DNA from 3 places in the Geomicrobium sp. JCM 19037 genome. Region 1 is predicted to be linked to each of the others. Evidence: riboswitches for the same ligand, from Rfam matches in the RefSeq annotation. Region 1 holds a riboswitch; each other region holds the start of a gene.

Region 1 (6,914 bases):
TATGTTTCTTTCATCATTCGTGCAATTGTTCAGTCGTCATTGCCCGCCTCCTTCCATGTCGTTGTTTTTGCTCGTGCGTGCAATAGTTGCAAGAGTTCATCATCAACCGTGAGCAGCGTTAACGACACGCCGGCCATATCCAAACTCGTCATATAATCGCCGACATACATTTTCTTCAACGTGACCTTTCGTTTTTCAAGTTGCTCTTGCACATCTTTTGCGAATACATATTGTTCTAAAAGAGGTGTGCTGCCCATGCCATTAATAAGCGCCACGTACGATCCGTTCTCATCAAGCTCTTCTAACGTATGTTCAGTAAGCAGTTGCGCTATTTCCGCTGATCGCATCACTTTTCGTCTTTCCATCCCTTGTTCTCCGTGAATGCCAATGCCAACTTCCATTTCGTCAGTCGCAAGCGAAAAGCTCGGTGTCGAAGATGACGGCAATGTGCATGCTGACAATGCCACGCTCATACTCCTCATCTGCTGGATTGCTTCTCCCAAGCTGTTTTACTTCTGCCAATGATTTTCCAGCTTCTGCTGCAGCACCGGTAATTTTATGCACAAGAACGGTTCCAGCAATTCCTCTCCTTTTCGCAGGATCATCGACGGCTACATCATCATTTACGATAATCATCTCGGTCTGAATACCTTCTGCCTCCGCCATTTCTTGAGCCATTTCAGCATTCATAACATCGCCGTTGTAATTTTTGATCACAAGTAACACACCGCTTCCACTGTCCGCTGCCTGTATTGCGGCGAGAAACTGATCGGCACCAGGTGACGTGAACACCTCACCCGCGATTGCTGCATCTAACATGCCTGGACCAACATAACCCGCATGAGCCGGCTCATGGCCACTGCCGCCCCCACTAATGATGCCAACTTTGTTTTTGGCCTGATCAATACGTGTGACCACATTTGTGCCATCAATTCGCGTTAACGAATCACCGTGAACGGCGATAAACCCTTGCAAAAACTCCTCTACAATTTGCTCGGAATCATTCATTAGTTTTTCATGAATGGCGAGACCACCTTTCGTTTTCGTAAATTATCTCATTAGATGCTAGACCCGTAAACGATATGCAAAACATTTCGAAACTTCGCTTCGGATCAATTCGTAGTAAGGACAAACACTCAAGGAGGCCATTTCATGATTTATCTCGTTCGACATTGTCGTGCAACCGGGCAAGAGCCCGATGCACCGCTCACCAAAGAAGGTGAACAACAGGCGAAGAATCTCGCTGCATTCTTTCATAAAAAAGAAGTTTCTCACATTGTAAGTAGCCCTTACACGCGGGCGACGGCGACGATTGCACCGTTTAGTGCTGCGAGCGGCGTTCCGGTACAAACCGATGAGCGACTAAGAGAGCGGGTACTAAGCGAAGAACCGATGGACGAGTGGCTCTCCCCGTTGGAGCGGAGTTTTCAAGACCCGGACTACACGTGCGTTGGTGGTGAATCGGCTAGAGACGCACTTACGAGAGGTCGGGCTGTGCTGGACAGCCTTCCAAAGTACACGGTTGTTGTGAGCCACGGCAACCTGTTGGCCCTTCTATTAGGGTTCGGTTTTGATGAGTGGAAGCAAATGAAAAACCCCGATGTGTTTGTGTTAGATGCGGGTCGTGTCGAGCGAGTAATCCCGTTTTAATAGACTCATCTGCACAATATCAAAATACTCTCCATTTCGATAGACGGCTTCGCGCTTTATGCCTTCTCGTGTGAAGCCGAGCTTTTCATATAGTTGTAATGCGGCAGTATTAAATTCAAACACTTGCAAATGCAAACGATGCAGGTTCATTTCCAAAAAGCTATACGCTAGGAGGAGACCGAATGCTTCACGTCCATACCCTTTGCCCCAGTAGTCTTTGTCCCCAATATCAATGATGCATTCTGCGTTACGGTTTTTCATATCAATTCCGATCAGTGACGTAACACCGATCGCCTCATTACTCACGCGATCAACAATGATATAACTCTTTGAGTGCGACGAACCTAGCATGACTTGCTTGACAAACTGTTCGGTTTCCTCAAGCGTATACACATCTAAATAAGGATTCGTCGTTTTCATTACATCCAAATCGTTGCGCCAACGGTGGTACTGTTTGGCGTCGCCCTCCGTCATTTTCCGCAGTCTCACTCGTTCAGATTTTAACATGCGATCCGCTCCTTTTCTGTCATTATGTATAGGCGTTTTACTTCTCTGGCATCTGATAAGAGGCCGATCTGGCGACTCACTGCTCAGGCGCTCAAATATGTGACTCACCACTTCTTGTGCTCGCTCCGTTGTTTCGTACTTCCCGAGCGTACTGCTCCATTCCGAAAACGAACCTTTGCCGAGTACACCTTCTACATATTTTCCTTTGACGGTAATCTGTTGTACATGGAGGATGGATTTCTTATTTTGAGACTGGATCCACATGTCTTTTCTCCTCTCTCTCTACGTGACGTTTGACGAACAATTGTCTTCATTGATAAGATAACATAAAGATACTTGATTTATAAAAAAGCTACTAGGGGTGCCCGCATACGGCTGAGATGAGGAAACTCAAACTCTTGAACCTGAACTGGTTGATACCAGCGGAGGAAAGTAGAATGTGTGACCATGCATGGTACCTACTATGTGACATTCGTCGATCTTTTCTCCAAAGAGGTCGGCTTTTTTGTGTATACAAAAGTAGGAGCGTGAGACCGATGTCTTGGCACTTAGTAACTGACGCACAACTTCCATTTCATATGCAAATACGCATTCTTAAACAATGCGTTCCTCATATTACGACGATTCACGTGAGGGACAAACAAGCTTCATTGCAACGTTTGAAACAACAGATTGACCATATGCTTCGCTTAGGGCTTAGAACAGACCAAATGATCTTGAACACACATGCCGAAGCTGCTGCAGCTTGGGGGCTAAAAGGGGTGCACTTGCCCGCAAGCAGCGCCTATCGTATTCGTGAGCTTAAAGCGAAACATCCAGATTTGATAGTGGGTGCGTCTGTCCACGCTAAAGACGAAGCACTCACACAAGCTGAAGAAGGGGCAGACTACCTTTACTTCGGTCACGTCTTCGAAACGAACAGCAAACCGGGAATCACCCACGAGGGTTGGCACAGCTAGAAGATATCACACAACACATGAGCGTACCTGTCTATGCGATTGGTGGGATTACACCTGAAAACTTACAAGACGTACAAAAAGCTGGAGCCTCTGGTGTTGCCATCATGTCCGGAGTATGGTCATCCGAAAACCCTCGAGTGGCTTCCCAAACTTATGAACAGTACGGGAAGGATCGTGCGACACATGATGCATCCAACGTATGACCTGCTTATTGTCGGGGCAGGCATCATTGGCTTATCCACCGCTTATTATGCAGCCAATCACGGGCTGAAAACGGCGATCATCGACCGAGCTCAGCCGGGTTCTGGCACAACAGCTGCCGCAGCCGGAATGCTCGGAGTGCAAGCAGAGTTAGAAGGGCCGTCCGAACTTTATCCGCTAGCCAAACAGAGCCGCGAACTATACGCGCACCTGAAAGATGAATTGGCTGAACTTACCGGTACAGACATTGGCTGGACGCGCTCTGGCGCACTCAAACTGGCCTTTGATCAAACCGAAATGACGCTCCTGAAAGACATCCATTCGTGGCAAAAGCGCGAAGGGGAACACGTTGAGTATGTGGACCAAGAAACATTGCAACGCATCGCACCTGCTACCTCACCCGAAGCGATCGGAGGATTGCACTTCCCAAACGAGGCGCATATCCAACCCGCTCAAACCGCGCGGCACTCACACAAGCCATCGTCTCAAAAGGCGTCGACCTGTACTTGGACACAACCGTCATCAAACCGCTCATTAACGGTGTAGAGAGACATCTGGCACCTTGCACGCCGACCAGCTCGTCATTGCCACAGGCGTAGACACCTTGCCCGAACTGGATGCTCTTTGGGACGTGCATCCGATAAAAGGGGAAATCGTGAAGGTAATGACCGATCGAGCAGCGGTGCAACAGACCCTCTTCTATAAAGGAATGTACGTTGTTCCAAAACCAGATGGGGAGCTAATTCTCGGGGCGACGTCCGAAGCCTCGCGCAACCGAGACGTCACGGTGCACGGCGTTCAACAATTGCTCAGTCAAATCACAACGCTCATCCCTTCTCTAAAGCATGCGAAAATTACGAACATGTGGGCAGGACTTAGGCCACAATCGACAACAGGCCTTCCTTTCATCGGTCCACACCCCGCTCAACAAAACTGTTGGCTTGCTGGCGGACACGGGCGCAACGGCATTCTACTCGCACCGATCACCGGCAAGCAAATCGTACAACAAATCATGCAAGATTCTGTTGCGTTGCCAACATTTCAACCGAAATATGGAGGATCCCACATGGAAGTCACCATCAACCAACAAAAGCGTGAACTGCCAAACCACGTGACCACTATTGAGCAGTTGCGTGAACATTTCGGACTGCAAAACACGGTCGTCATGATCGAGCATAACGGCGCGGCACTATCTGTCGACGAGCAAAACGATACGCATATTACTGCAGGTGACCAGATTGAGATGGTTCGCTTTGTAGGAGGAGGATAAACGATGTTAACGATCGGAAACTACACATTCACGTCGCGTTTATTATTAGGTACAGGGAAATATCCAAATGCCGATATTCAAAGGGAAGCCGTCAAAGCATCTGAAACGAACGTGCTCACATTTGCGCTAAGCCGCATTGACCTAGACAATATCGGACCTGATCCGATTGAACAATTGGACCGGAATGACTTTACACTTTTGCCAAACACCGCAGGCGCAAAAACAGCTGAAGAGGCGGTTCGATTAGCTCGCCTCGCGAGGTCTTCAGGCATTTGTGACATGATTAAAGTCGAAGTGATTGGTGACCCACCAACGCTATTGCCCGACCCCGTTGAAACGTTAAAAGCTACCGAGATTTTGCTAGCCGAAGGATTTACCGTACTCCCGTATCTGTCAGATGACCCGATGCTCGCACTTCGAGCTGAACAACTCGGTGCACATGCAATCATGCCAGGCGCTTCGCCAATTGGGAGTGCCTTGGCATCACCAACCCGTACAACTTGCAACTCATTATCGAAAAAGCAAACGTTCCGGTCATTGTTGATGCCGCGTCGGCGCCCCACATGATGCAGCCGAAGCGATGCAATACGGAGCGGATGCGGTGCTGTTGAACAGTGCGGTGTCAAAAGCGAATGACCCGGTTAAAATGGCCGAAGCGATGAAGCTTGCCATTCAAGCTGGACGCATCGGCTTTGAAGCTGGACGTATCCCCGCACAAAAGTATGCAAGTGCGAGCAGTCCCCAGGAAAGCTGGGCAAAGAAATGACACGCTATAGTCGTCAAGAACGCTTTAAGCCCATCGGTGAACAAGGGCAGCACAAAATCGGAGCGGCTCACGTCTTAATCGTTGGCGCCGGAGCCTCGGTACAGCTGCGGCTTCGACCCTTGTACGCTCCGGCATCGGCACGTTAACACTCGTGGACGGAGACTTTGTTGAACTTCATAACCTTCAGCGTCAACAATTATTCACCGAACGAGACGCCGACGATCATCGCGCTAAAGTAAAAGCAGCCGCAGAGCGGCTCAGGCAAATTAATTCATCGGTTCTTATACACGAAGCTTTTGCCGAACTAAATGCAGCAAATGTCAACGAGTATGTCCAAAACGTCGATGTGATTGTGGATGCGACAGACAACTTTGCGACAAGAATGCTCATTAACGATGCGGCGAGGAAGAACGGAATTCCTTGGGTGTACGGAGGGGTATCGGGGAGCTATGGCGTTTCAATGCCTTTCTACCCTGACCAGTCTCCGTGTTTTCGCTGTTTATCTCCTTATATTGGAGAAGATGAGGATTGTGACACGAATGGGGTGTTGGCGACGGGCATCCAAATCGTCGCCGCTCATCAGGCGACACAAGTGTTGCGAATGCTCGTCGGCGATGTGCAGACGCCGAAGTTGTACACGTTTGACGTGTGGAAGGCGGAGTCTTCTTACGTTGCGGTTGCGAAGTTGGCGATGGCGTCATGCGAAACGTGTGGTCCGGCGCCTTCGTACCCTGCGCTCCGTGAGCGCCCTCGGGAGAAGCATATTCAATGGATGTGCGCGCGGACGGGGGTGCAAGTCCGCCCTGCTCAGGCTGTACAACTCGCTCTCCCGGATCATATAGACAGAGATGAATGGCACTATAAACGCTTTCCCGATCTATCGAGGTTCCGTAAAGACGGGCGGCAAGTGATTCTGTTCAAGGATGGACGGGCGATGATTCGGGGGGTGCAAGATACGGAGGAAGCGGAAGCCATTTATGATGAAGTAGTGGGGCTAACTATACCTTCTTGAAATATCCATGCCGTGTACAGTCGACTACTCATTATAAAGGACTGCCTCCCTTTTAGGCAGTCCTTATACTTTAAGCCAATTTTCTTATTGCGATTATATATTTATAATTGGGTAAGTGCCGCAATCCATGGAGTTAAATTTAAGCTCACATCACTCGTGCTTAATATTTCTCCACCAACGAGAGGGTTGGATACGTTCTGTTCTCTAAAGTTTATTGGTGGTCCTTCAACAACCGACCCATAACCAGCGGTGAATCCTCCATATGCAGAACCGTTGTCTTCATCCTTAATAATAAGATAATACGGTGTATCTACTTGCATTAAATACGGAGTTACTAACGGCAACACGAACAAACCGCCTGGTAATTGCTCTGTAAAGTTCGCTGTTGTTGCAACAACTTGAGCCGTAGCATTTGACGTAGGCAAGGCAATCGCTAATTGGAACTGCCCGGGTACTCCCGATTGCGTAATATAACAAGCGAGACGGTCAACAACGACAGGGTCTTCACTGTTGTATATAATTCCTCCTAGCAATTCATTATTCCCAGCC
Region 2 (6,914 bases), on a different contig from region 1:
CGAGTAACCGGGCGGGGATTTCCCCCGATGGATTCGATCTTTTCCAGATCTCCTTGCACCCGTGCATAATCAGATTTGAGCATTCGCAACTGCTGTTCAAGTTCTTGGACTGTCATGACTTTCTCACCTCATTGTTCTTTCTAACGTAACATCTTTCTTTTCATTCAGCAATCAAACGATTGGATGGTGCTAAGATGAAGAAACCTACGCTATTGCTCGCCGGAACGTTCCACTTCGATGAGAGTCCAGACTTAATTCATCAAGGAGTTCATCGTTTTGATGACGAGACGGAACAATCGATTGACGGGATTGTCCGTGCACTTTCTGCCTTTGAACCGACAGACGTTGCGGTAGAACTCGATCAAAAAAAGCAAGCAGAGTTAGAGGAACGCTACAGATTGTATTTGACCGGAGAACACATACTAAATGGTACGGAAATTGAGCAAATTGGCTTTCGACTACAAGCGAAACGAATCCACGCCATTGACCATTTGGGAGAAAATCCCACATATGGAATCGGAGATGCGTTAGCTTGGGCACGTGATCATTTGCCTCATTTTTACGAATCTTTCCAAACCAATCAATTAGAACCGATGTTAAAAGAAGAAGCTGCATCACAAGAACTGTCTGTTTACAATCGCTTTAAAAGAGCGAACAACATGGAGCTCTCACAAAAGTTAGATCAAATGTACACGCAAATGTTAACTGTTTCAAATGCTGAGCAACATGTTGGGTTGCACTGGGTTAATTGGTGGTATGAAAGGAACTTAACGATACTCGCAAACATTGCTCGTCTGGCCCATACCGGCGAAGAACGCATTGTTGTCCTCATCGGTGGTTCTCACTTGTATTTACTAAAAGATTGGATTGAACGTACGGATTGTTTTTCACTCGAGTACACACATCAATATATTTAAAAAGTGCGAGCCAAGGGGCTCGCACTTTTTTCAATCCACAAACAATCCGACTTTTTCAAAGCCTTGATCGCCAATTCTTACTAGCCCGGTATCCGATAAACGGATTTCTGGAATAACAACGAGTGCTAGGAGCGAGAGTGTCATGAACGCATAGTTCATCGTACAACCTGCTTCTGCTAGCTTTTCACTAATCTTCTTTGATGTGTTGGCGACCTCTTCATACGGTTGGTCAGACATAAGACCGGCAACAGGTAATGGCAACATCGTCACTTCATCACCTGATACAAACGCAATTCCTCCTTGGTGACTCGCAACGTGATTTGCAGCTTGGGCCATCAAATCATCGTCATTGCCAATCACCATGAGATTGTGCGAATCATGGGCGACGGTCATTGCAATAGCGGCAGGCCGTTGAAATCCCACGCCGCTTAGAATACCTAGACCTGTGTTCCCGTTTACGCCATGGCGTTCAATAATTGCCATCTTACAAAGCTCATTGCCGAGTTGGATTTGATTATTCTTCGTCGCGACATTCACGTGCTTTTCTTTCGTTCCAACTTGATTCTCTTGAACATGAATGGTTCGAACCGTCACGCGGTCTACAACAGTTGGTGCCTCGATTTCAAAGTCGCTCCGTCGCACGTCACGCTTCAGGTGAACCGAGCGGGTCGCAAACTCTGGCCACTCGATTCCTTTAATCTCAACAACCGTTTTTCCGTTTTCAGCAACGACTGTCCCAGCACAAATCGTTACATCCACATGAACGTCCTCTAGCTTGCCCTCGAGCAATACGAAATCAGCAAATCGACCGGGAGCAATCATTCCGACATCTTGACTCAATCCGAATCTTTCAGCTGTATTGATCGTCGCCATTTGGATGGCGACGACAGGGTGAACCCCTTGTTCAATGGCGTGGCGAATAACAAAGTCCATATGCCTTCATCAACGAGCGATTCTGGGCTTCGATCATCGGTGACGAGCATCATTCGTCGTGTATTAATACCGTGTTCTGTGTGCGCTTTAATGGTCTCTGCAACATCATGCCACGCAGAACCTCGACGCATCTTCGCGTATTGTCCGAGGCGAATGCGTGCAATGACATCTTCAGCGGTTGTCACTTCATGATCACCACTAATGCCAGTGCTCGCGTATGCTGACAAGCGAACGGAATCTGGTTCCCACGTATAATGACCATCAGCTACTCGGCCTGCTTTAAGCGTCTCTTCGAGCTCACCCATCATCTTTTCGTCACCGTAAACGACACCAGGAAAATTCATCACCTCACCGAGCGCAACCATATCGTCTCCCCAAGTAAATGCCTCTTTCACTTCTTTCGGGCCAATCGACGCGCCATTGGTTTCAAACTCTGCACTCGTTGACGGCACGCACGATGCCACTTGCATATAGGCCGCCATCGGCGTTTTCCGCGCCTCTTCGAGCATCAGTTTAAGACCGTCCAAACCAAGAACATTCGTAATTTCATGGGCATCAAAAAAGCCACTCGTTGTGCCTTTTGGCAATACTGCCCTCGCAAATTGCGCCGGGGTAATTTGACTGCTTTCAATGTGACAATGCCCATCAATAAAGCCTGGGGATAAGTATTTTCCATTTGCATCAATCACTTCTGTATCGTCACCAACTGTGTGATCAGCGTTTTCCCCAACATATGCAACCCTAGACTCACATACCGCCACATCTGTATTTTCTAAGATTTCACCAGATACTACGTTGATGAGTTTGGCGTTTTTAATGACAAGTGTTGCTTTTCTTTCTCCTCGTGCCGTTTCATTCAATGGCACAAGGCATTCGAACTGAGGCTTTCGTTCGTACACTTCGCTTCCTCCTTACGTTGGTTCGGGAGGGGTCAAACGTTAAATGTCATGACCCACTCGCGAAGAACCTTTCCATGAATTGTAAACGAACTGAGCAAATAATGCACGGGGTGATTGTTGCGATAAAATGCCATCGACGGGTTATCGACGAGCGCCTCAACCGCATACGTATGCCAACCTTGTCGTTGAAACTCCGTTTTAGCCGCCTCTAGTAGTTGGGCGCCGATGCCTCTTCGTTGATAAGATTCTAATAAGTATAAGGCGTACACTTGTCCATCCGCCGCATAACGCTCAGAACGCCCATAATGGACAAAGCCTACGATCTTCCCCTCTTCATTCGTGGCTACCTTCGTATTGTTCACCTCTGTAATGATCTTTACCCAATGTTCTGTTCTCGTTGTTTCATCCAACTCATCAAGATAAGTTTGTGGAACAATACCCCAGTATGTTGTTTTCCAACTTTGCACATGCACGTGCGCGATGCCCCGGGCATCTTCTACTTTTGCTTTGCGGATGACCATGTTTCACCCTCCAACTGTTGTAATTTAGGTATGAATTGACGCCAAGATGAAAACTGGAAATGTGCGTCACTATCCACTTGTTCGTTCGTTTTCCAAGCCGCTTTCAAGCCCTTGTTACGACTTCCGATAATATCAGTGTCGTACTGGTCCCCAACATACAAGGCTTGTTCAGGCTGTACGTTCAACTGCTCTATACCTAATGCGAAAATTCGGGCATCCGGCTTTCTTAAGCCAACCTCATCTGAAATGATCACTGATTCAAAATATTCATTAATACTTAAAGAATTGAATACCGCTCGTTGAAAGCCTTTCTTTCCGTTTGAGATGATTCCGAGTTTATAATCCTTTGCCTTTAATTGTTCCAGTGTGTGCTCAACGTCAGGATACAGCTGTGCGAACCTCGGAAACAGAGTAACATAATCGGCTAGTAGTTGTTGAGGGTCTAATGGCAACTGATATTCTTTGACTAACTGCTCATATACCTCATCCTTCCAGCGCATCCCCTCATTGTCCAATTCGACAAACCTATTCAGATCGACATTCATTGAGAAACGCTCGCATTGATCTCGAAAAAAAGTTACCAATGATTTCGGTCGGTTATGTAATGTGCCATCTAAGTCAAACAAAATTGCTTTATGCATACGTGACCTCCCCAAAAACAGCTTGGCTTTCATTGTACTATAAGATATACTATATTCGTCTGAATATTATCAACCACTAGGGGTGTCGCAAGACTGAGAGGGACTCGTTCCCGACTCTTAGAACCTGATCTGGGTAACACCAGCGTAGGGAAGTGGGAGAGCACATTACGACGTTTAATGTGCGGACCTGCATCCCCCTGTGGAAACAAAAAGGGGATTTTTTTATGCAACAAGAACGTTAATCATGGTGGAAACAGCGCTCATGGTCGCACTCGCGCTCATCTTAGACCGCATTGAGTTTGCGGGTCCGTGGGTCATGGGAGGCTCGATCTCCCTTGTTATGTTGCCGATCTTTGTCATGGCATTTCGGCGCGGCTTAAAAGTTGGTCTGATGACAGGGCTACTCGTTGGTGTCATTAAGTTAATCTTAGGAAGCTCGATGATTCACCCCATCCAATTTCTATTAGACTATCCAGTTGCCTTTACCGTATTAGGACTGGCGGGTGCATTTGCTTTCAGGAACAAAAAAGGAGAACTAAACATCCGATGGGCACTGTTCGGCCTTTTCTTTGCATCATTTTTCCGTCTCGTCGCCCACATCATCTCCGGTGGAGTTTGGTTTGGCGAATATGCGCCAGAGGGATGGAACGTCTGGCTCTACTCAGCTATTTATAATACTTCATACCTTGTGCCAGAAACACTCATTACATTTGGTGTGATTCTTCTTATTGCAAAAACTCAACCGGCATTTTTCAAACTTAAAAACCGACCCGCTCGATTAAAGTCTTCGGTCGTTTCTTAAAAAAGAAAAAAGGGGGGGATGAGCGCATGCTCATCCCCCCTTTTTTCATATGCACAATTAGTTCACGATAAAACCGCCACGGAACGGATCATTCGGATCCATTAATATATTCTGGAAACCATTGATAAACGCTGTTCCTTCTACTTCCGTTCGAACCGCATCCATTTCACCTAACTTGACGCTCTCAAGCGCTCGTCCAGTAAACGTACCTCCGACAAACCCTTCACTTACAATTTCCTCGCCAATTTTCATCTCGCCTCGTCCTACCATGCGAGCAACCATTGCTGTCGTACCTGTTCCACCTGGTGAACGATCCGCTTGTCGATCACTAAATACATGAACATTTTTATACGTAGCTTCCTCAAGTGTCGGTTCGCCAAAGAAGGTAACAATATCAATGTAATTGATATAATCTTTTGTTGGGTGTTGTACACTTACCTTTTGATTTACCGCTTCTTTAATTCTTCTAGCGTATTCTTTCAACTGCATACCGTTGGATACATGAATTTTCGTATCTAGCTGTGCGATGTCCACCCAGGCAAAGTAGTTGCCCCATAACTAATATCTGTTTTGATCGTACCTAAGCCTTCGACCTCTACTTCAAGATCTTGATGTTCTAGAAAGCCAGGGACGTTTTCAAAACGAACACTTTCTGCACGGTTATTTTTCATTTTTACTTTTGGATACACAAGTCCAGCCGGTGTTTCCAATACGAGAGATGTTTCTTCTCCTGTTACTTCAACCATTCCAAGTTCAACAATCGCCGTTGAAACACCTATCGTTGCGTGACCACACATATTTAAAAAGCCAGTGTTGTCCATATAAATGACACCGAAGTCAACATCTTCCCTAGTGGGTGGTAACAAGACTGCCCCAAACATGTCTCGATGGCCTCTAGGTTCCTGAATAATTGCATTTCTTAACCACTCAAAGTTAGCCGCCATGTAGTCTCGTTGTTCAGCAACCGTTTCCCCTTTTAACTTTAATAAACCACCATTAATGATTCGAGTTGGCTCCCCAAACGTATGTGTTTCAATTGTTTGCACCATTCTGTTAAAAATCATTCGATCGTCTCCTTTAGATAAAATAGTATGTGTGTGCCAACTTGACGAAGCCCCATCAGCACATTAATCAATGAGTAAATTCGGAATATAGAGCATAAATCCGGAAAATAAATCATGAAAAATAACACAATTAATAACACAAGAATGTACCAGACGTTATATTTACTCGTCTCCCACATCGTCGCCTTCGCTAAAGCAGTCGTAATATACAAACCACTTGCAACAGGAGGCGTTTGTTGGCCAATTGACCACACGATCAGAACAACCATAGCAAACTGCAACGGATCAACGGATACTGCATCAGCAAGAGGCAAGAATAGAGGTACGATGACGAGTACCATAACCGTACCGTCAAACACTAACCCTCCAAGAAATAGAATTAAACTAGTAATTAACATTACGGCAATTGGATCATTCGCAAATTGAAGCAACGGTTCCATCATCTGGTGACCCACACCTAAACCTGCAAAAGCAAAACCGAGCAACCCTGCGCAGGCAACGATGAACATGACAAAAGCCGTTGTCCGCACACTATCTTCAATGGCTACAAAGAAATCTTTCATGCTCATTTCTCGATAGATGAGTGCAGCTACAATCCCTACAAAAACAGCGATAGCCGCGGACTCGGTCGGTGTGGCAACTCCAGTAAGGATACTTCCAAGAATAATTACAGGAACGAGCAATGCAGGGATGTTTTTCAGTAGCTCAATGCCCACATTCTCAACTTTTACAGACTTCTCAATAATTTCTCCTTTTTGCTTGGCAGACAAAAAGTATGCAACAACCATAAAGCCTGCAGCAATCGTTAACCCGATAGGAATTCCAGTCATAAATAGTGCAGAAACAGAAATTCCAGAAACCGAAGCATATAAAATCATTGGAACACTCGGTGGTAATAAAATTCCTAGCGATGATCCAGCAGAAGTGGTTGCTGCGGAAAAACCGCGTCGGTATCCTTTATCAACCATTGCTGGAATGACGATTTGCCCTACTGCTGCACTAGCACCTACGGCAGTTCCTGTAATTGCACCAAAGAAGACCGATGCAACCACATTTACATAGGCAAGTCCACCCTTAAAGATGCCGACAATTAATAATGCTAAATTAATTAGACGTTTAGAAATTCCACTATAATTC
Region 3 (6,914 bases), on a different contig from region 1:
AGATTATTGAAATTACTGACGGAGAAACGACGCCAATGAGTCTTGCGCTAGACGAGGAAGTCCACCAAGAAGGTGAAGGTGGTCTTCATGGCATGGTGTTGCATCCAGAAGATGAAGATACAGCGATCATCTATCATACGTATGTAGCCACTGATGGCATTTATAATCGGATTGTTGAGATTGAACGTGACGGTGATGAATGGCAAGAAACGGATGTCTTGATAGAAGACATTCCAGGAGCGACGACGCACAACGGCGGTAGACTCGCGATCGGACCAGATGGGTATTTGTATGCAACGACAGGTGATGCGGAAGATCCAGAGCTTTCCCAGGACACGGACAGCTTAGCGGGTAAAATTTTGCGAATGAACCTCGATGGCACGGTAGCCGAAGATAATCCATTTGATGACTCTTACGTCTATTCTTACGGTCATCGAAATCCACAAGGGTTGGATTGGACAGATGATGACCGACTGTTTAGTACAGAGCATGGTCCTACGGCGAACGACGAAATCAATCACATTGAACCTGGAAACAACTATGGGTGGCCAGAAATTGTTGGTGATGAAACCGAAGAAGGTATGGAAACGGCAGTCATGAACTCTGGTGAAGAGACGTGGGCTCCGTCAGGAGCTGCGATGGTTGGTGAGCAATCATTTTATGTAGCTGCGCTTGCCGGTGAACAGTTGATTCGCTTTGATGTGGACGACAACACAACAGATACAATCCTTGAAGGAGAAGGACGCTGGCGTGATGTCGTATATGACGAAAACGAGAACATGTTTTATGTGATTACGAACAATACGGATGGACGAGGCGACCCAATCGATGAAGATGACCGATTGCTTCGTTTTGAAGGACCTGAAGCGTAAACGTAAAGACCTGGTAGGGGAGCTTTCCCCTATTAGGTTTTTTTACATATTTTCAAATAATTGAAACAAATAATGGTGGGCAACGACAAAGAAGGAAAGAGAAGGGGGTCAAAAGATGAATTATAAAATCATGCTCGTTTTTCTATTTTTCGCCTTTGTTGTTGCGTGTAGTGATAACCAAAATGACGAAGCGGCAGATCTTTCTCAAGAAGGAAATGATAGCGGGGCAGATGTTGCTCAAGATCATGCTGAGTCGGAGGTGGAGTTGGACGAGGGGGAAACGTTAGACGACTCGGCTGCAAATGAAGCGGAAGTGGAAGCGATTGATACGGCAGAGCGAATGATCGTATATAATGGTCACCTCACAATTGATGTTGAAAGGTTTCAAGAAGCTCAAGACCAGATTCAGCAATCCATTGAAGAAATGAATGGCTTTGTTGTGGAGTCGTCTGTCCAAGATGCAGGAGACGGTGAAATGAGCGGGACGTTTGCTGTGCGCGTGCCTGAAGAGAACTTTACACCCTTTTTGGATCAGATAGAGTCCCTTAGTTTACAAGTCGTCGACCGAATGACGACAGGTGAAGACGTGACAGAAGAGTACGTCGATCTAGAGTCAAGACTTCGGTCGCACGAAGCTGTTGAAGAACGGCTGCTCGTGTTTATGGAAGATGCAGATACGACAGAAGACTTGCTTTCTATCTCGGATGATCTGGCGGACACGCAAGAGCAAATTGAAACAATTCAAGGTCGCATGAATTATTTAGACCATCAAGTGACGTACGCATTGGTGAATATTAACGTGCGCGAGACCGCAGGGTCAACGTTGACCGATCAAACCTCTTTAAACACCTGGGGGCAAGCGTCGAATATGTTTACCGACACGATTAACGTGCTCATGCAATCGTCTCAGGCGTGGTGGTATTCGTCATTGGTCTGTCTCCAGTGCTCATCCCCTTACTTCTATTAGGGCTTGCTATTTTTATTTACTGGAGAAAAAATAATAAGACGAACGGGGCAAAGTAAAGGGCGGTTCATTTGCGGCGGGGCGCATTGTCGAAAGCGTGCACATCGGTGTCGAAAATGTGCACACCGGCGTCGAAAACGTGCACATCACCGAAACGGCCGCAAAAACGCAAGAATCTCGCGTAGAAGCGTCCCTTCCCCCTTGCGTAATCGGAGTAGAATGAGTCGGTCGGATTTGAGTGCTCGCAAAAAGCCAGAATGGGTACATTACCCATTCTGGCTTTCCTCAATTATATTTGTACGGGCCACTTTTCTTCGGTAAACGCCATTTGCCAGAACTGCCATTCCAATTGACAGCTCTTTAGAAAGGCATCACGCATCCTTGTTTTTTCTTCATCGGTAGCGGTCTTGGCGTATTCATCAAGACGATTACGAAAGGCCATCGTAACGCTGTCACCCATTTCTTTATAAAAAGAGATCCAATCATAAAAAGGATGGTTTTTACCCGGCTGTTTCGTCTTGTCCAAGTGAACCGCAATTTCGTAATACGTCCAAGGACAAGGAAGGAGGACGGCAATCATTTCGCCAAACGACCCTCGGTGAGCCACATCCAACATGTGCCGAGTATAGTGATGAGCGGTTGGTGCGAGAGCTCATACTGCAAGTCTTCGTAGTTTACACCAGCAACTTGACAGAAATTGTTGTGCGGATGGACTTCATCATTGAGTACGAAAGAAATTTGTTCATTTAGTAATTGCATATCTTCTCTTCGTTCTGAGCGGCTGATCGCCAGTCCGTAAATTTGCATAAACGTATTCAAATATTCAAAGTCTTGTTTTACATAATGGGTCAGTTGACCGGGTTGAAGGTTGCCGTTTCCAATGCCTTGCACGAACGGATGCTCAAAGATCGCTTCAAAAACAGGGCACATTCTTTACGTAATTCTTCAGTAAATGACATTACAAAATCCCTCCATAAGTGTTTTGATTCACAGTGAGGCACCGGCGTTCGGTTCTCTATGAGAGCAATAAAAAAAGCTCTGCATAGAAAACAGAGCATGGTTAAAACAAGCTCCACTTCCCTACGCTGGTATAATCCAGATCAGGTTCAAAGGGTCGAAACATTGCTTCTCTCAGCCGGTGCCGGCTCCCCTAGTGAATAAAAATATATTCAAGAATGGCTTACTCACTTTCTATTAAACCATACAATAGTCTGAAAATCAAAACGAATTGAGGAGGGATTATTTACCATAAAATACCAATTAAACCAACCTTTATTATAGTTCATATTACCCATTTTTATTTATGATAAGAAAATCGCACCATACAGAAGCGAACTTACGATGACGATCGCAGGGTGAACCTTAAATTTCTCTAGGAGTAATAGTGCAGCGCCGACCAAGAGCACCGTTTGCCACATCCCATTCCCTTCCCAAGACATGAAGAAAAACTGATACGTAAGTACGCCGAGGAGAACCGCAATCGGTGCACGGATATAGTTCGTCATGTTTTTCACTCGGGGGTGGTCTTTAAATTTCAGTAGGATACTCATTAAAAGCATCATGAGCGCAAGCGACGGACCGACCGTTGCGAGCAGGGTAACGAGAACGCCGGGAACACCAGCGACTTCCCAACCGACAAAAGCGGCCATTTTTGTGGCAATCGGTCCTGGAATGGCGTTTCCGAGCGCGAGAACTTCGCCAAACTCTTGAGTACTCATCCAACCGTAACGATGTACAACTTCATGTTCAATGAGTGGAATGGATGCTGGACCGCCACCGTAACCAACGATGCCCGGTATGAAAAAGGCAAGAAATAAGTTCCATAAGTCCGTGAGCATTGATTACGCCTCCTCTTTTCTAGCAGGTTGTGGTTTCGGTTTCTGTGCGAAGGCAATCGCAATCAATGAAACGATAAGAATTGCGGGATGCAAATTTAGCCATTCAAATAATAATAGACTGATGACCGTCAAAACTATGGTCAGGAAGAATCCGGATTTCTGTGTGGATTGTTTTAAAAAGTTGTATGTTAGGGATAGCAAGAGCACGCCTACAATTGGCATAATTGCATTCGTCATGCCTTGAACGATCGGTGTTTCCCTAAATGTTGTCAGTGTACCAACAAGGATGAGCATAATGATGGCAGTCGGCATGACTGTGGCTAACACGGCGTTTATCATACCGACAATCCCGCCTACTCTATAGCCGACATACCCACAAAGTTTAGTAATGATTGGGCCTGGTAGTGTGTTTCCGAGCGCGACCACCTCTGTAAATTCTTCATCGTCCATCCAGCGATATTTTTCGACGATTTCTTTATGTACGAGTGGGATCGTCGCGGGTCCCCCACCATATCCGAGGACATTTGCCCGTGCCATTGCGATGAAGATCTTCCATTGGATTTGTAAATTCATGAGGATTGCTTCCTTTCTAACGATGAACAGCAAGGGGATGTCCCTTGCCTTCGTTGTTGAGTATGGCCTAGCAGAAGCTTATCTTACCATATGGCAATATGGCTATCTGCGCGGGGTTCTGTACCGCCTACGAGCACGCCGGTGTCTGGGTCGCGCCAAATGATCTGGCCACGTCCGAAACTGCCACCTTCAAGTGTCGGTTTAATAATATGTCCTTTTCTTTCTAGCTGTCTTGCAATCTCTGTAGGAAAGCTCGCTTCGACTTCTACGGTTTTTCCACCAGTCCACTTCCAGCGAGCGGCATCTAGAGCTGCTTGCGGATGAAATCCATAATCGATGCTGTTCGTTAGAATTTGCAAATGACCTTGCGGCATCATATACCCACCATAACGCCAAATGGGCCAACGGGTACGCGACCTTTCGTTAAGAATCCCGGAATGATCGTGTGGTACGTCCGCTTCCCACCTTTTAATGCGTTGGCAGCGTCTGGGTCTAACTTAAATTCCCATCCACGGTTTTGCAAGCTAATGCCTGTATTTGGGATGACAACGCCTGACCCAAAGCCTGCGTAATTGCTTTGAATCATAGAAACCATGTTGCCATCGCCGTCGGCCGCTGTCATGTAAACCGTGCCACCACGAGCGGGTTCACCTGCAGCGGGTTCGGCCGCTTCTGGGCCGATCAACGCCCGTCTCTTTTCAGCATATTCCTCTGTAAGCAACAACGACGGGTCGATTTTCATATGTTCTGGGTCAGTAATATATTCAAAGCCATCAGCAAAAGCGAGTTTGAGTGCTTCAATGTGTGTATGATACGTTTGTGCGGTTTCTTTTGCCGGTAAGTCAAAGCCGTTTAGAATATTCATAGCAATGAGTGGGACGATGCCTTGCCCGTTTGGCGGCAACTCCCAAACGTCGTACCCTTTATAATTCACAGAAATTGGATCTACCCAGTCCGTTTGGAAACTCTCCAAATCTGATTTACGAATAAACCCGTCATGAGCCGTAGAAAACGCATCAATCGCTTCAGCAAGCTCGCCCTCGTAAAACGCTCTCCCATTCGTTTTTGCAATCTTTCTAAGGGTCTCGGCGTGTCCTGGCAATGTCCACACCTCACCTGGTTCTGGTGCGCGCCCGTCTTTTGTGAATGTATCATGCCACGGTTGAAACACTGGATTGTCAGCGGGGTAGGAACGCACCGCACGTTTCCAGTGATGAGAAACGACCGGGCTAACAGGAAAGCCACCTTCAGCATACGAAATGGCTGGGGCAAGAACTTCTTCTAAAGAAAGTTTCCCAAACCGCTCGGACAGTGCAACCCACCCGCTCGGTGCACCGGGAACAGTGACGGGAATAAGCCTTTTTGAGGCATCTCTGTATGTCCACGATCTTTCACGCGCTCAATGGAAATGGCTTCAGGTGCCCGGCCGCTGCTATTCATTCCGTACATATTCCCATCCATCCACACTATGGCGAAAGAATCGCCGCCAATCCCGTTGGACGTCGGTTCAACGACCGTGAGTGCAGCTGCCGTTGCAATCGCTGCATCAACAGCATTTCCCCCTTTTCGAATCATCTCCATGCCAGCCTCAGCCGCTAAAGGTTGCGACGTGCCGACCATTCCTTTTTGACTATAGACAGAACTTCTTCTGGAATGATATGGATAATACATTGGATCAAACTTCATCATACGTTCCACCTCACCATTATTGAAGCAATATACATGCTAATCTGTATTTTATCACATTTGTACTTCAGAGAAGGTCTCAGACTGATTGAAAAAATTTTAACCTTACCCGTATCTCTTTAGTGTTATGAACAGTCTATTACTTATGAGAAGGCAATTTGAGGTGAAGGCTATGGATGATTTTCATTGCGTTGAAGCGGCTCTTGATGGGGATGATGGCGCACTAAAAACATTGCATGATCGTTATGTTGATCATATCTTTCAGTATGCGTACATGAGTGCCAACAATTATCATGATGCAGAGGAAATTACACAAGATGTGTTTTTGAAAATGGCTCGTGCCTTGCATACGTTTCGTGGCGATAGCAGCTTTAAGACGTGGTTGTTTAAGATTAGTCGTCATTGCGTGATTGATTATTACAAAAAAAATAAAAACAATAAATCGGAAGCTTTATTGGAAGTCGCCTCTACAGAGGAGTATTCCATTGAGAAAGCGATTGTTGAAAAAAGTGAATTCGATGAATTGGTCATGTGTATGCGAGAGCTCTCGATCGATCAACAGACGGTGATTCACTGTCGTTATATTGAAGAACTGACTATTAAAGAAACAGCAGCCGTCATTAACAAATCAAGTTTATCTGTGAAGGCTTTACAGCACCGAGCACGTAAAGCATTGCGAAAGCGGATGGCAGAAAGGGGGAGCGATCGTAATGCGTAATTGGGATGTATCGATTAAGCAGCGGATTGGGGCGCCAGAATCGTTGAAAACAAAAACGTATGCAAGTGCGTTGGAAGGGATTAGCGATGCGCGCAAAAGACAGCGATCCCACGCGCCTAAACGACGAAGGAAGCAGATGATCTTTGGTCTTGGTGGTGGAACGGTCCTTATTGGAGCACTCGTATTTACGCTCGTTACTGTTGTTCCGGAGTCTGTTCGTCCCGAGTATTCATCAACACAACTTCCAGTCGAGCGTCCCCCTG

What was found. A riboswitch is a leader RNA that binds a small molecule or an ion and turns the genes downstream of it on or off. The one in region 1 is predicted to bind thiamine pyrophosphate.
Region 2: another riboswitch for thiamine pyrophosphate. It lies ahead of thiT (energy-coupled thiamine transporter ThiT); the one in region 1 lies ahead of JCM19037_RS30335 (thiamine phosphate synthase).
Region 3: another riboswitch for thiamine pyrophosphate. It lies ahead of tenA (thiaminase II); the one in region 1 lies ahead of JCM19037_RS30335 (thiamine phosphate synthase).

What each region holds. Positions count from the first base shown of each region.
Region 1 covers NZ_BAWZ01000044.1:8,530-15,443, reverse strand. The annotation lists gene dhaL (dihydroxyacetone kinase subunit DhaL) at 1-17, opposite strand, end outside; partial or broken gene dhaK (dihydroxyacetone kinase subunit DhaK) at 30-1,008, opposite strand; gene JCM19037_RS19095 (histidine phosphatase family protein) at 1,153-1,650, shown strand; gene JCM19037_RS19090 (GNAT family N-acetyltransferase) at 1,612-2,157, opposite strand; TPP riboswitch at 2,505-2,605, shown strand; partial or broken gene JCM19037_RS30335 (thiamine phosphate synthase) at 2,595-3,319, shown strand; gene JCM19037_RS28825 (FAD-binding oxidoreductase) at 3,300-3,863, shown strand; partial or broken gene JCM19037_RS29040 (FAD-dependent oxidoreductase) at 3,877-4,311, shown strand; gene thiS (sulfur carrier protein ThiS) at 4,330-4,587, shown strand; partial or broken gene JCM19037_RS19070 (thiazole synthase) at 4,591-5,353, shown strand; gene JCM19037_RS26065 (hypothetical protein) at 5,350-5,499, shown strand; gene JCM19037_RS19065 (ThiF family adenylyltransferase) at 5,505-6,365, shown strand; gene JCM19037_RS26060 (hypothetical protein) at 6,467-6,898, opposite strand.
Region 2 covers NZ_BAWZ01000005.1:134,018-140,931, reverse strand. The annotation lists gene JCM19037_RS04720 (SE1832 family protein) at 1-116, opposite strand, end outside; gene JCM19037_RS04715 (DUF5694 domain-containing protein) at 195-917, shown strand; partial or broken gene ade (adenine deaminase) at 948-2,749, opposite strand; gene JCM19037_RS04705 (GNAT family N-acetyltransferase) at 2,782-3,270, opposite strand; gene JCM19037_RS04700 (HAD family hydrolase) at 3,246-3,911, opposite strand; TPP riboswitch at 3,980-4,079, shown strand; gene thiT (energy-coupled thiamine transporter ThiT) at 4,156-4,713, shown strand; partial or broken gene JCM19037_RS26720 (proline racemase family protein) at 4,771-5,762, opposite strand; gene JCM19037_RS04685 (TRAP transporter large permease) at 5,774-6,914, opposite strand, start outside.
Region 3 covers NZ_BAWZ01000047.1:15,250-22,163, forward strand. The annotation lists gene JCM19037_RS19655 (sorbosone dehydrogenase family protein) at 1-872, shown strand, start outside; gene JCM19037_RS19660 (DUF4349 domain-containing protein) at 988-1,839, shown strand; partial or broken gene tenA (thiaminase II) at 2,126-2,795, opposite strand; TPP riboswitch at 2,897-2,998, opposite strand; gene JCM19037_RS19670 (chromate transporter) at 3,138-3,674, opposite strand; gene JCM19037_RS19675 (chromate transporter) at 3,678-4,247, opposite strand; partial or broken gene JCM19037_RS19680 (gamma-glutamyltransferase family protein) at 4,331-5,936, opposite strand; gene JCM19037_RS19685 (RNA polymerase sigma factor) at 6,106-6,651, shown strand; gene JCM19037_RS19690 (hypothetical protein) at 6,644-6,914, shown strand, end outside.